Regions from separate parts of the Amycolatopsis sp. NPDC054798 genome, predicted to be linked through region 1. Evidence: riboswitches for the same ligand, from Rfam matches in the RefSeq annotation. Region 1 holds a riboswitch; the other holds the start of a gene.

Region 1 (4,546 bases):
CCCGCGTGATGCCTCGCGGTCTCGTCGCCAAGCTCGAACGCGGCACGTGGACGCCGGCTTCGGTGTTCGCGCTGATCGGGCAGCGCGGCAAGGTCGAGCGCGCGGAGCTGGAGAAGACGTTCAACATGGGCGTCGGCATGGTCGCGATCGTGTCCGCCGAGGACGTCGACCGGGCGCTGGCGGTGCTCACCGCGCGGCACGTGCCCGCGTGGATCCTCGGCGACGTCCAGCCCGCCGAGGACCCGGACGGTCCGCGCGCGGTGCTGTCCGGCGACCACCCGCGGTTCTGAAAGCCGCTTGCCAGGTCTTGAGACACTGAGGACATGGCGGAGGACGTACGCGTTGGCACCCGGTTCGTGATCCCGGGTGCCGAACTGCGAGAGCGGTTCTCCCGGTCCTCGGGACCGGGCGGACAAGGCGTGAACACGACGGACTCGCGCGTCGAGCTGTCGTTCGACGTCGCGGGCTCCGCCGTGATCCCGCCCGCGCTGAAGGAACGCATCACGACCCGGCTGGGCACGCGCCTGGTCGACGGCGTGCTGACCATCGCGGCCAGCGAATACCGCTCCCAGCTGATGAACCGCGACGCGGCGCGGGAGCGGTTGGCGGAGGTGTTGACGAAAGCTTCCGCGCCGCCGCCTGCCAAGCGGCGTCCCACCAAGCCTTCGCGGGGCTCGAAGGAACGCCGGTTGGCGGCGAAGAAGCGTCGTAGCGACGTCAAGCGTGGTCGCGGCGGCCGGTACGACGATTAGTTCAGCGACAGGTGCACGCATTCGCCGGCGGTGCGGTACCCGGCGCGGCGGTAGACCGTCCCGATGCCCACGTCGCCCGGCGTAAGGAATGCTGTCCGCGCACCGAGGTCGTGGGCAAGGCGCGTCAGGCGCGCAGTGATGGCCGCAGCGATGCCTTGGCCGCGGTACTCGGCGGCCACTGCGATGCCGACGATTTCCGTCGCGCCGGAAACGATGTCCAGCGCGATTCCGCCGCCCACAATGGTTTCTTCGTGTTCGGCTAGGACAGTCAGGTAGTGGCGGTTGCGTTCGACATCGGCGTCCGACACCTCCGGCGGCTCTCCGAACGCGACGTTCTGCACGGACCGCAAACGGCGGAATTCGTCGTCGGACGACGGCGCGCGCAGCTGAATGTGTTCCGGTACAACGCAATCGACACGGTCTTCGGCGGTGCAGGTCATCACCGGCACGCGTCGTTCCAGCGTGAACCCCTCGGTGACGAGAGCTGCCTCGACCTCGGGGGCGGCCTCGGTGAAGAACTCCAGCCGGGGCAGGAGATTTCGTTGCTGGTAAGCGGAAATCAGAAGAGCGATCTCGGCGGGCGAGGGCTTCGCGCCGTCGTCGGGGATGGCGTAGTTCGCCATCGGATGCGAGCTGTCCCGGGCGAAAGTCGCCAGGAACGGGCCGATCCGTTCGGTATCGCGGCCGATCGGTGCGGTGGCGCGGACGTAGGCCTGAAGGGCGGACATCTCTGGTGGAAGCCTTTCGGAAGGAAGGAAAGCACAGGCAGCACGAAACCAGGCAGGGCTTCCCACGCCAGGCGCGCAGGCCAGACAGCTCAGGCCAGACAGCTCAGGCCAGGCGGCCGGGGTGGGCCGTGGCGGAGCACATAGGCATTCCTTCGTCCGAAACGAACTTCCCGTTCATCGTCTCAGACCGGGCAAGCGAATTAAGAACTCAGCGCGGCCCGCGCCTGGTCCACGATCCGAGCCAGGTGCACGCCTCGCCGGACATCGCAGGGGTGCGTGGTCGTTCCGCACGACACCATCGCGGCGAAGTCGTCCAGCAGCGCGGTGTACGCGTCGTTCGCCGTGCCAGCGCGGCCGAGGGTGCGGAGGCCGTGCTCGCCGAAGACCGAGTACTCGACCACCGTCGGCTGCACCGGCAGGCGCATGCTGAGGGTCGCGGTGCTCGTGATGCCGCCTTCGTGTTCGAGCAGCAGTTGCCAGAGGTCTTCGGGACCGCGGTGCGCGGCGAGGACGCCGGTGATCGGACCAAGGGCGGCGTCGAGGAGGTCGAACGCGTGCGGGCCGACGTCGGCGAGTGCGCCGCCCGCCGGGTCCTGTCGCCAGGTCGAGGTCGCGTACTTGCCGCCGAGCAGCGCGCCGGACAGCCACCGCACGCTGCCGCCTCGCCAACCGCCAGCGGCGGTGACGCCGTCCAGCCAGTCGCGCGTCTGCTGGGAAAACCGCAGCGTGAGCATCACCAGCGAAGCCACGCCAGCGGACGTCACGGCGTCGGCGAGACGCTGTGCCGAGGCCAGGTCGGCGGCGATCGGTTTTTCCAGGATCAGGTGCTTGCCCGCCTCCGCGGCCCGGGTCGCCAGTTCGGCCTGCACGGTCGGCGGCACGGCGAACGCGAGCGCGTCGACCTGCTCGAACAACTCGTCCAGATCGCTGGTCGGCACGGCGTCGTAGGCCTGCGCCAGCGCGGCGGCGGCTTCCGGCCGACGGCTCCACACAGCACTGAGCACGGTCCCTGGATGATCCGCGAGCCCGGGAGCGTGCACCGTGGTGGCCCACGGTCCGGTTCCTACGAGGCCGACGCGCAGCTGGTCCTGTCCCACGCCCGGAAGTGTAGGTGTGTCCGCGGTCGCTTCCGGCGCGGCCTGCGGTGCGTTAACGTCGACAAGTTCTTCGCCACGAACGGGGGAAGCCGGTGAGAATCCGGCGCTGGCCCGCAACCGTGAGCGGCCCGCGAGGGACCGCGAGCCGGATCGCCCGTCGTGGTCCGATCGATGCGAGGTACATCTGACATGAAGTTCGGCCACGCGCGGCACTGGGGGCGAGTCCTCGCCGGCTGCGCTCTTCTCGTCGCCACCGGTTTGGGCGGGGCGTCCTCCGCCTCGGCGACCACGCCCGGCAAGGGCACCGCAGGTTATTGCCAGGACGACAACGGCGTCACGGTGATCGTCGATTTCCAGGGGCTCGGCGGCGAAACCCTGATCCGGTGCGCTCCCGGCAAACAGGAAAACGGCGTCACCGCCCTGCAGAACGCGGGCTTCGAACTCGCCGGTGCGGGCAAGTACGGCCTGGCGGTGATGTGCAAGATCGAGGGCAAGCCCGCCGACCAGACCTGCACCGGAATGCCGCCGGAGAACGCGTCCTGGAGCTTCTGGACCGCCGCCAACGGCGGTAAATGGGCCTCGGCGCAGGTCGGCGCGCAGAGCTGGAAGCCGCCCGCCGGTGCGTTCGAGGGCTGGTCGTTCGCGATCGGCAAGTCCTACACCGAGTATCCGCCGCCGCGCACCGAACCGGTGCGCAAAGCCAACGCGCCCGCGGAATCTCCGGCTCCGGCGTCCACTTCGGACAGTGGATTCCCGTGGGGACTGGTGATCGGCATCGTGGTCGTCGTGCTGCTCGTGGTGGCCGGGACGGTCGTCGCGGTGCGCCGCAGGCGTGCCGCGGAGTAGCCCGCGAGCGCTCCATCCCGGCGCGTGGTGGGTGTGGGCGCTCGCGCTCGCCGTCGCCGCCAGCCGGACCACGAACCCGGTTCTGCTCGCTCTGGTGATCGCGGTGGCCGGGTTCGTCGTGGTGCTCCGCCGCGGCGACGCGCCGTGGGCGCTGGCGTTCCGGATGTACGCCTGGGTCGCCGGGGTGATCCTGGCCTCGCGCGTGCTGTTCCGGATCCTGATCGGCGGCGAGGACGGCGGCCACATCCTGTTCACGCTGCCGACCATCCCGCTGCCGAGCGTCGCGGCCGGCATTCAGCTCCTCGGCCCCACTTCGGCCGAGGAGCTGCTCGGCGGCCTGTACGACGGACTCCGGCTGGCGACGATCGTGCTCTGCGTCGGTGCCGCGAACGCGCTGGCGAACCCGAAACGCCTGCTCAAGGCAGTGCCTGGGGCGCTGTACGAGGTGGGGACGGCGGTGACTGTCGCGTTGTCCGTGGCACCGCAGCTGGTTGAGAGCGTGCAACGGGTGCGTCGCGCGCGTCGGCTGCGGGCTGGCAAGACGCGCGGCCTGCGGTTCGTGAAGGGGATTTTCGTGCCGGTACTGGCCGACGCCATGGACCGGTCACTGCAGCTCGCGGCGGCCATGGACTCCCGCGGCTACGGACGGCGCGGCTACCTCTCGCCGCGCGTCCGGATGCTGATCGCGACCTGTGTGCTGGCCGGGCTGGTCGGCGTCGCGGTGGGGGTTTACGGCGTGCTCGACGGGTCCGCGTCGTGGCTCGGCGTGCCGATGCTCGTCGCCGGCCTGGTGCTGGCCGCCGCCGGATTCGTGCTGGGCGGACGGCAGATCCGGCGCACGACCTACCGGCCCGATCCGTGGCGGCTGCCGGAGACGCTGGTCGCGCTGTGCGGCGTCGCGACCGCGGTGCTCGTGCTGATCGCCGACCCGGTTTCGCTCACCACCCCGGCCAGCCCGCCGACCTGGCCGGAGCTGCCGCTGCTGCCTGCCGTCGCGGTGCTGATCAGCGTGCTGCCCGCTTGGTTCGCGCCGCGTCCGGCGCTGGTGTCGGAGGTCGTCCGATGATCGAGTTCTCGCAGGTCAGCGTCACTTACGACGGGGCGGACCGGCCGGTGCTCCGGG
Region 2 (4,546 bases), on a different contig from region 1:
GCAGTGGGGGCAGGTTCAGGGCTTTCTGTTGTGCCGCAGCGCGTTTCTCGTACGGCGGGCGGATGGTGTCTTGCGGGCGGAGTGTTGCGATGCGGGCTCGGACGTCGGCGTCGTGTAGCTCCGCGGCCTGGGCCCGGTCGGCGATGGCGGCACGCGCGGGGGCGAGATCCACGTCCTCGCCGCGGAGGGCTCGGTCGAGCAGGACGACCTCGTCTACCTTTTGGCGTGCGAAGGCGAGCCAGGTCTTTAGCCTTGGGTTGAGGGTTGTCTCTGCTTCCACGTCGTAGGGGACGTGCAGCAGTGAGCACGACGTCGATACGCTCACGTGTGCTGCGGTGTTTTTCAGGCGCGCTGCGCGGGCGAGTGCGACACCGGGGTCGGTGCGCCAGACGTTTCGGCCGTCTACGACTCCGGCGAGGACTTCCTTGTCTCGCAATGCTCCTTCCGCTGCTACTTTGTCTACAAAGGACTCGTCGGTGACCAGGTCCACGGCGAGCGCTTCGATGGGGGAGCGGGCCAGTACGCCCAGTGCTCGGCCGAGGCCGCCGAAGTATCCGGCTGCCAGGAGCTTCGGTCGGTGCTTTTCTTTGGCCAGCAGGTGGTATGCGCGGGTGAGGGCGTTGAGTTCAGCGGTGGTCCGGTCCGCTGCGAAGGCTGGTTCGTCCAGTTGTACCCATTCGACGCCCTCGTCGGCCAGTTTGCTCAGCAGGTCGGTGTAGGCGGGTAGCAGTTCGTCCAGCAGTTCCAGTGGGGCGAATCCGGGGTCGGTCGGCTTGGCCAGCAAGAGGAAGGTGACCGGTCCGACTAGCACCGGGCGTGGGGTGATTCCGAGTGCGCGGGCTTCGCGGACCTCGTCGATCGGGGTGGTGCCGGTGAGGGCGAATCGGGAGTCTGGGGCTAGTTCCGGGACTAGGTAGTGGTAGTTGGTGTCGAACCACTTCGTCATTTCTAGCGCCGGGGCATCTGGGACTCCGCGTGCGGCGGCGAAGTAGGTGTCCAGGGGTGACAGGCCCAGCCGGGTGAAGCGTTCCGGTAGCGCGCCGAAGAGTGCGGTGGTGTCCAGCATGTGGTCGTAGAGCGAGAAGGTGCTGGACGGGATTGAGTTGAGGCCTTGGGCGCGCAGGGTTGTCCAGGTCTGTTCGCGGAGTCGGCGGCCGGTGGTCAAGAGGGCTTGTTCGGTGCTCTTGTTTGCCCAGTAGGACTCGAGTGCTCGTTTCAGTTCTCGGGATGGGCCGATTCGCGGGTAGCCAAGAACGGTGGTGCCGAGGGGGTTCACAGCATGCATCCTCACGTGCTCGCCGGAAGAGTCCGGGCACGCGGAAAGCCGTGCTTCGGTCGGTGCCTTGTCCCGCGAGGCCCGGACTCACGCACGCCGTCGGCGTGCGTGCCATTGGCAGGTATTCGGACTCGTGGGCGTATCGCTCGTGCCTACCGGCTGTCGCTTCCCGGGCGGGGCGCCCAGTGCTTTACCGCGTTCGCGGTGACAGCTTTCGTTCCCACATACCGCTGCGGGGCAGTCCCGGATTCGCACCGGGTTCCCTGTTGCCTCGCCGGGACGCGGGTGCGTCCTGGCGAACCAGTGGCGTGGGCGAGTCTAGCGGGTCTGGGGCTAGCCGGGAGCGTCGGAAGGCGTCCGTCGTCCTGCGGCGGACGTCGCGGTCAGTGAGCGCGGTGGCAGGCCATGCTGAGCTGGCAGGCGCGATCGCCGACGCGAGAGCTGCCGGGACGCAAGTATGCGAGATGAGCGGAGCTGATGTTTTTGGCGCTCTGTCCGTTAATGTCTGATCATTTCTCACTGCCGAGTCGCATTTACTGCTTATTTTTCAGTCTCTTCCGGGGAATGGCTGAGCACGTCAGGGCGTAGCGATTTTCTGAATTGTCACCCGGTCGGCGGTTCCTTGCGTGCAGCAGGCGGTAGAGACTGCGGAGTTGTTGGTGGGCAACTAATATTCGGGTGTTGCAGGGGTTCTTTGCATGGTTAAAGTTGGCGGGTGCACGACTGTGAAAGGAGGGGTGATGCGAAGACTTTCTCATGTCGGATCATTTTCTGCGGTTGTGGTTCTTATTTCTTCGACATTCGCGGCGGGTGCCAGTCAGGCAAGCGCGGCCAGTCAGCCGGCCTGCACGATTTCTGACCACTGCTACGCTGTGGGTTTTATTGGGTCCAAGCAGCGGCCGTTGTGGATGAACGGAGTCGGTTCAGATCTGGTGGTTGGCTGTCTTCACGTGGACAACCGAGACGCTGAGTTCGCCAACTGGGAGTCGTGGCTTCTCACCAACCTCAACAATCCGAAGCTGGACACCTGGGTTGAAGCGGGAATGACCGCGGGCACACTGTACAGTTCCCCGCGGCACGAGAAAGGATTTCTGTGGTACTGGGCCGATCAGCGGCCAGGGGTGCCGTACCGGGAGTTCTACATCAAGTCCGCGCACGAGCTCGCCAGCGAGAACGTGACCTTCAGCTGGGTTCCCGGCAGTCCCAACTGGGAGATTCGTCAGAACGGGGATCTTGTCGGCATTTCCGAAGGCAATGGGGCATTCGGCGGCCAGGCGTATAATGGGCTCGAGGTAACGGTTCCCAGCGCCCGGATTTTCGCCAACTCGGCAAAATTTCAATACCAAGATACCGGCAACAAGTGGCATCCCGCTGATGCGGAACTGGTCAATCAACGACCCGATCTGTTCCTTATGTACACAAACGGGCAAAACATCACGGGCGCAACGCGCAAGCCCTGTGCCGACAGGACGGAGAAGATGTCTGCTGAAAGCGACGCCGCACCGCCTACTCCCGCCGACCTGCTGGGGACGGCGAAGAGGCTGGCTGCCGCGAATGACGAGGACAACCCGGCCAGTATTCGATATGTGAGAACTGACCGCAATACGCTCAAGCATATTGACGGAACGCAGCCCAAGGTCAACGATCCAGTGTACTTGATTCAAATGACCGGAAACTTCGTCGGGCACGCCGCCAAGGTGCCCCCGGGCAGCAAGGCTCCCAGGGGAAACGTGCTCACCGTCACTGTAGACGCGAAATCCGGGCACATGCTGGGTTGGTCGATCCTGGCGGAGCCGCACGACCTTGCGACGTTTGGAACGGTGTCGGCACTGCAGTGATGAAGCGGGCTGGCCGCGGCCGGTCTGGTATTGCCGGGCAAACGAACTCGGCCACGCCTTGGCAGGCGTGGCCGAGTTTCAGGGGGTGTCTCTGGGTGGGATCAGTCCCAGTCGAGTGCGCCGCCGGACTGGTATTCGATGACGCGGGTTTCGAAGAAGTTCTTTTCCTTCTTCAGGTCCATCGCTTCCGACATCCACGGGAAGGGGTTCTCGTTCTCGCCGTAGATCGGGGACAGGCCGATCTGCTGGGCGCGCCGGTCGGTGATGAAGTGCATGTACTGCTCGCACAGGTCGGCCGACAGGCCGAGCATGCCACGCGGCATGGTGTCGCGGGCGTACTTCACTTCCAGTTCGCACGCTTCCTGCAGCATGCCGCGCACCTCGGCCTGGAATTCCTCGGTCCACAGGTGCGGGTTCTCGATCTTGATCTGGTTGATGCAGTCGATGCCGAAGTTCAGGTGGATCGACTCGTCGCGCAGGATGTACTGGTACTGCTCGGCGATGCCGACCATCTTGTTCCGCCGGCCCAGCGACAGGATCTGCGCGAAACCGGTGTAGAACCACATGCCCTCGAAGATCACGTAGAACGCCACGAGGTCGCGCAGGAACGCCTGGTCGGCTTCCGGCGTGCCGGTCTCGAAGTCCGGGTTCTCCAGGTTCTGTGTGTACTTCAGCGCCCACGCGTCCTTGTCCGAAATGGACGGGACCTCGCGGTACATGTTGAACAGCTCGCCCTCGACCAGGCCGAGGCTCTCGCAGATGTACTGGAAGGTGTGCGTGTGCACGGCCTCCTCGAAGGCCTGGCGCAGCAGGTACTGGCGGCACTCCGGGTTGGTGATCTGCCGGTACACCGCGAGCACGATGTTGTTGGCCACCAAGGACTCCGCCGTGGCGAAGAAGCCGAGGTTGCGCTTGAGCATCTGCCGCTCGTCCTCGGTGAGGCCGTCCGGCGACTTCCACAACGCGATATCGGCCTGCATCGCGACCTCGGTCGGCATCCAGTGGTTGTTGCACGCCGCGAGGTACTTGTCCCAGGCCCACCGGTACTTCATCGGCAGCAGCTGGTTGACGTCGGCGCGCGCGTTGATCATGCGCTTGTCGTCGACGTTGATCCGGGCCGCGCCGACCTCGATCTCGCCGAGGCCGGTCGCGTCCGTCGTTTCCACGTTGGTCATGGTTCAGGGGTTCCTTACTGGCAGGCTTCGCAGTCGGGGTCGTCGATCCGGCAGGCAGCGCCCTCGGTGGCGACGAAGTCGACGTCGGTCTTCGGCATCTCCTTCGGCTCCGCCGGGACGGCCGCGGCGGGCGACGGCGACGGCGCGGGGGAGGCGGCCGGAACCGCCGCGGACGGCGAAGGCGACGGTGCCGCGGAAGGCGCGGCGGCCGGGGCGGCGGCAGCCGGAGCGGCCGGGGCGGGAGTGGCGGAGACGGC

Evidence for each region. Region 1 has a riboswitch for cobalamin ahead of ACWGIC_RS00710 (hypothetical protein). Riboswitches for the same ligand answer to the same signal wherever they lie in the genome.
Region 2: it holds a riboswitch for cobalamin, as region 1 does, so the genes downstream of both, metE (5-methyltetrahydropteroyltriglutamate--homocysteine S-methyltransferase) here and ACWGIC_RS00710 (hypothetical protein) in region 1, are expected to answer to the same signal.

What each region holds. Positions count from the first base shown of each region.
Region 1 covers NZ_JBSHAM010000001.1:139,161-143,706, forward strand. Annotated here, with positions in the region: gene purM (phosphoribosylformylglycinamidine cyclo-ligase) at 1-290, shown strand, start outside; gene arfB (alternative ribosome rescue aminoacyl-tRNA hydrolase ArfB) at 324-752, shown strand; gene ACWGIC_RS00700 (GNAT family N-acetyltransferase) at 749-1,480, opposite strand; gene ACWGIC_RS00705 (Gfo/Idh/MocA family protein) at 1,681-2,577, opposite strand; cobalamin riboswitch at 2,606-2,753, shown strand; gene ACWGIC_RS00710 (hypothetical protein) at 2,767-3,423, shown strand; gene ACWGIC_RS00715 (CbiQ family ECF transporter T component) at 3,410-4,489, shown strand; gene ACWGIC_RS00720 (ABC transporter ATP-binding protein) at 4,486-4,546, shown strand, end outside.
Region 2 covers NZ_JBSHAM010000122.1:4,561-9,106, reverse strand. Annotated here, with positions in the region: gene metE (5-methyltetrahydropteroyltriglutamate--homocysteine S-methyltransferase) at 1-1,285, opposite strand, end outside; cobalamin riboswitch at 1,376-1,596, opposite strand; gene ACWGIC_RS40260 (hypothetical protein) at 2,017-3,114, shown strand; gene ACWGIC_RS40255 (ribonucleotide-diphosphate reductase subunit beta) at 3,216-4,289, opposite strand; gene ACWGIC_RS40250 (ribonucleoside-diphosphate reductase subunit alpha) at 4,304-4,546, opposite strand, start outside.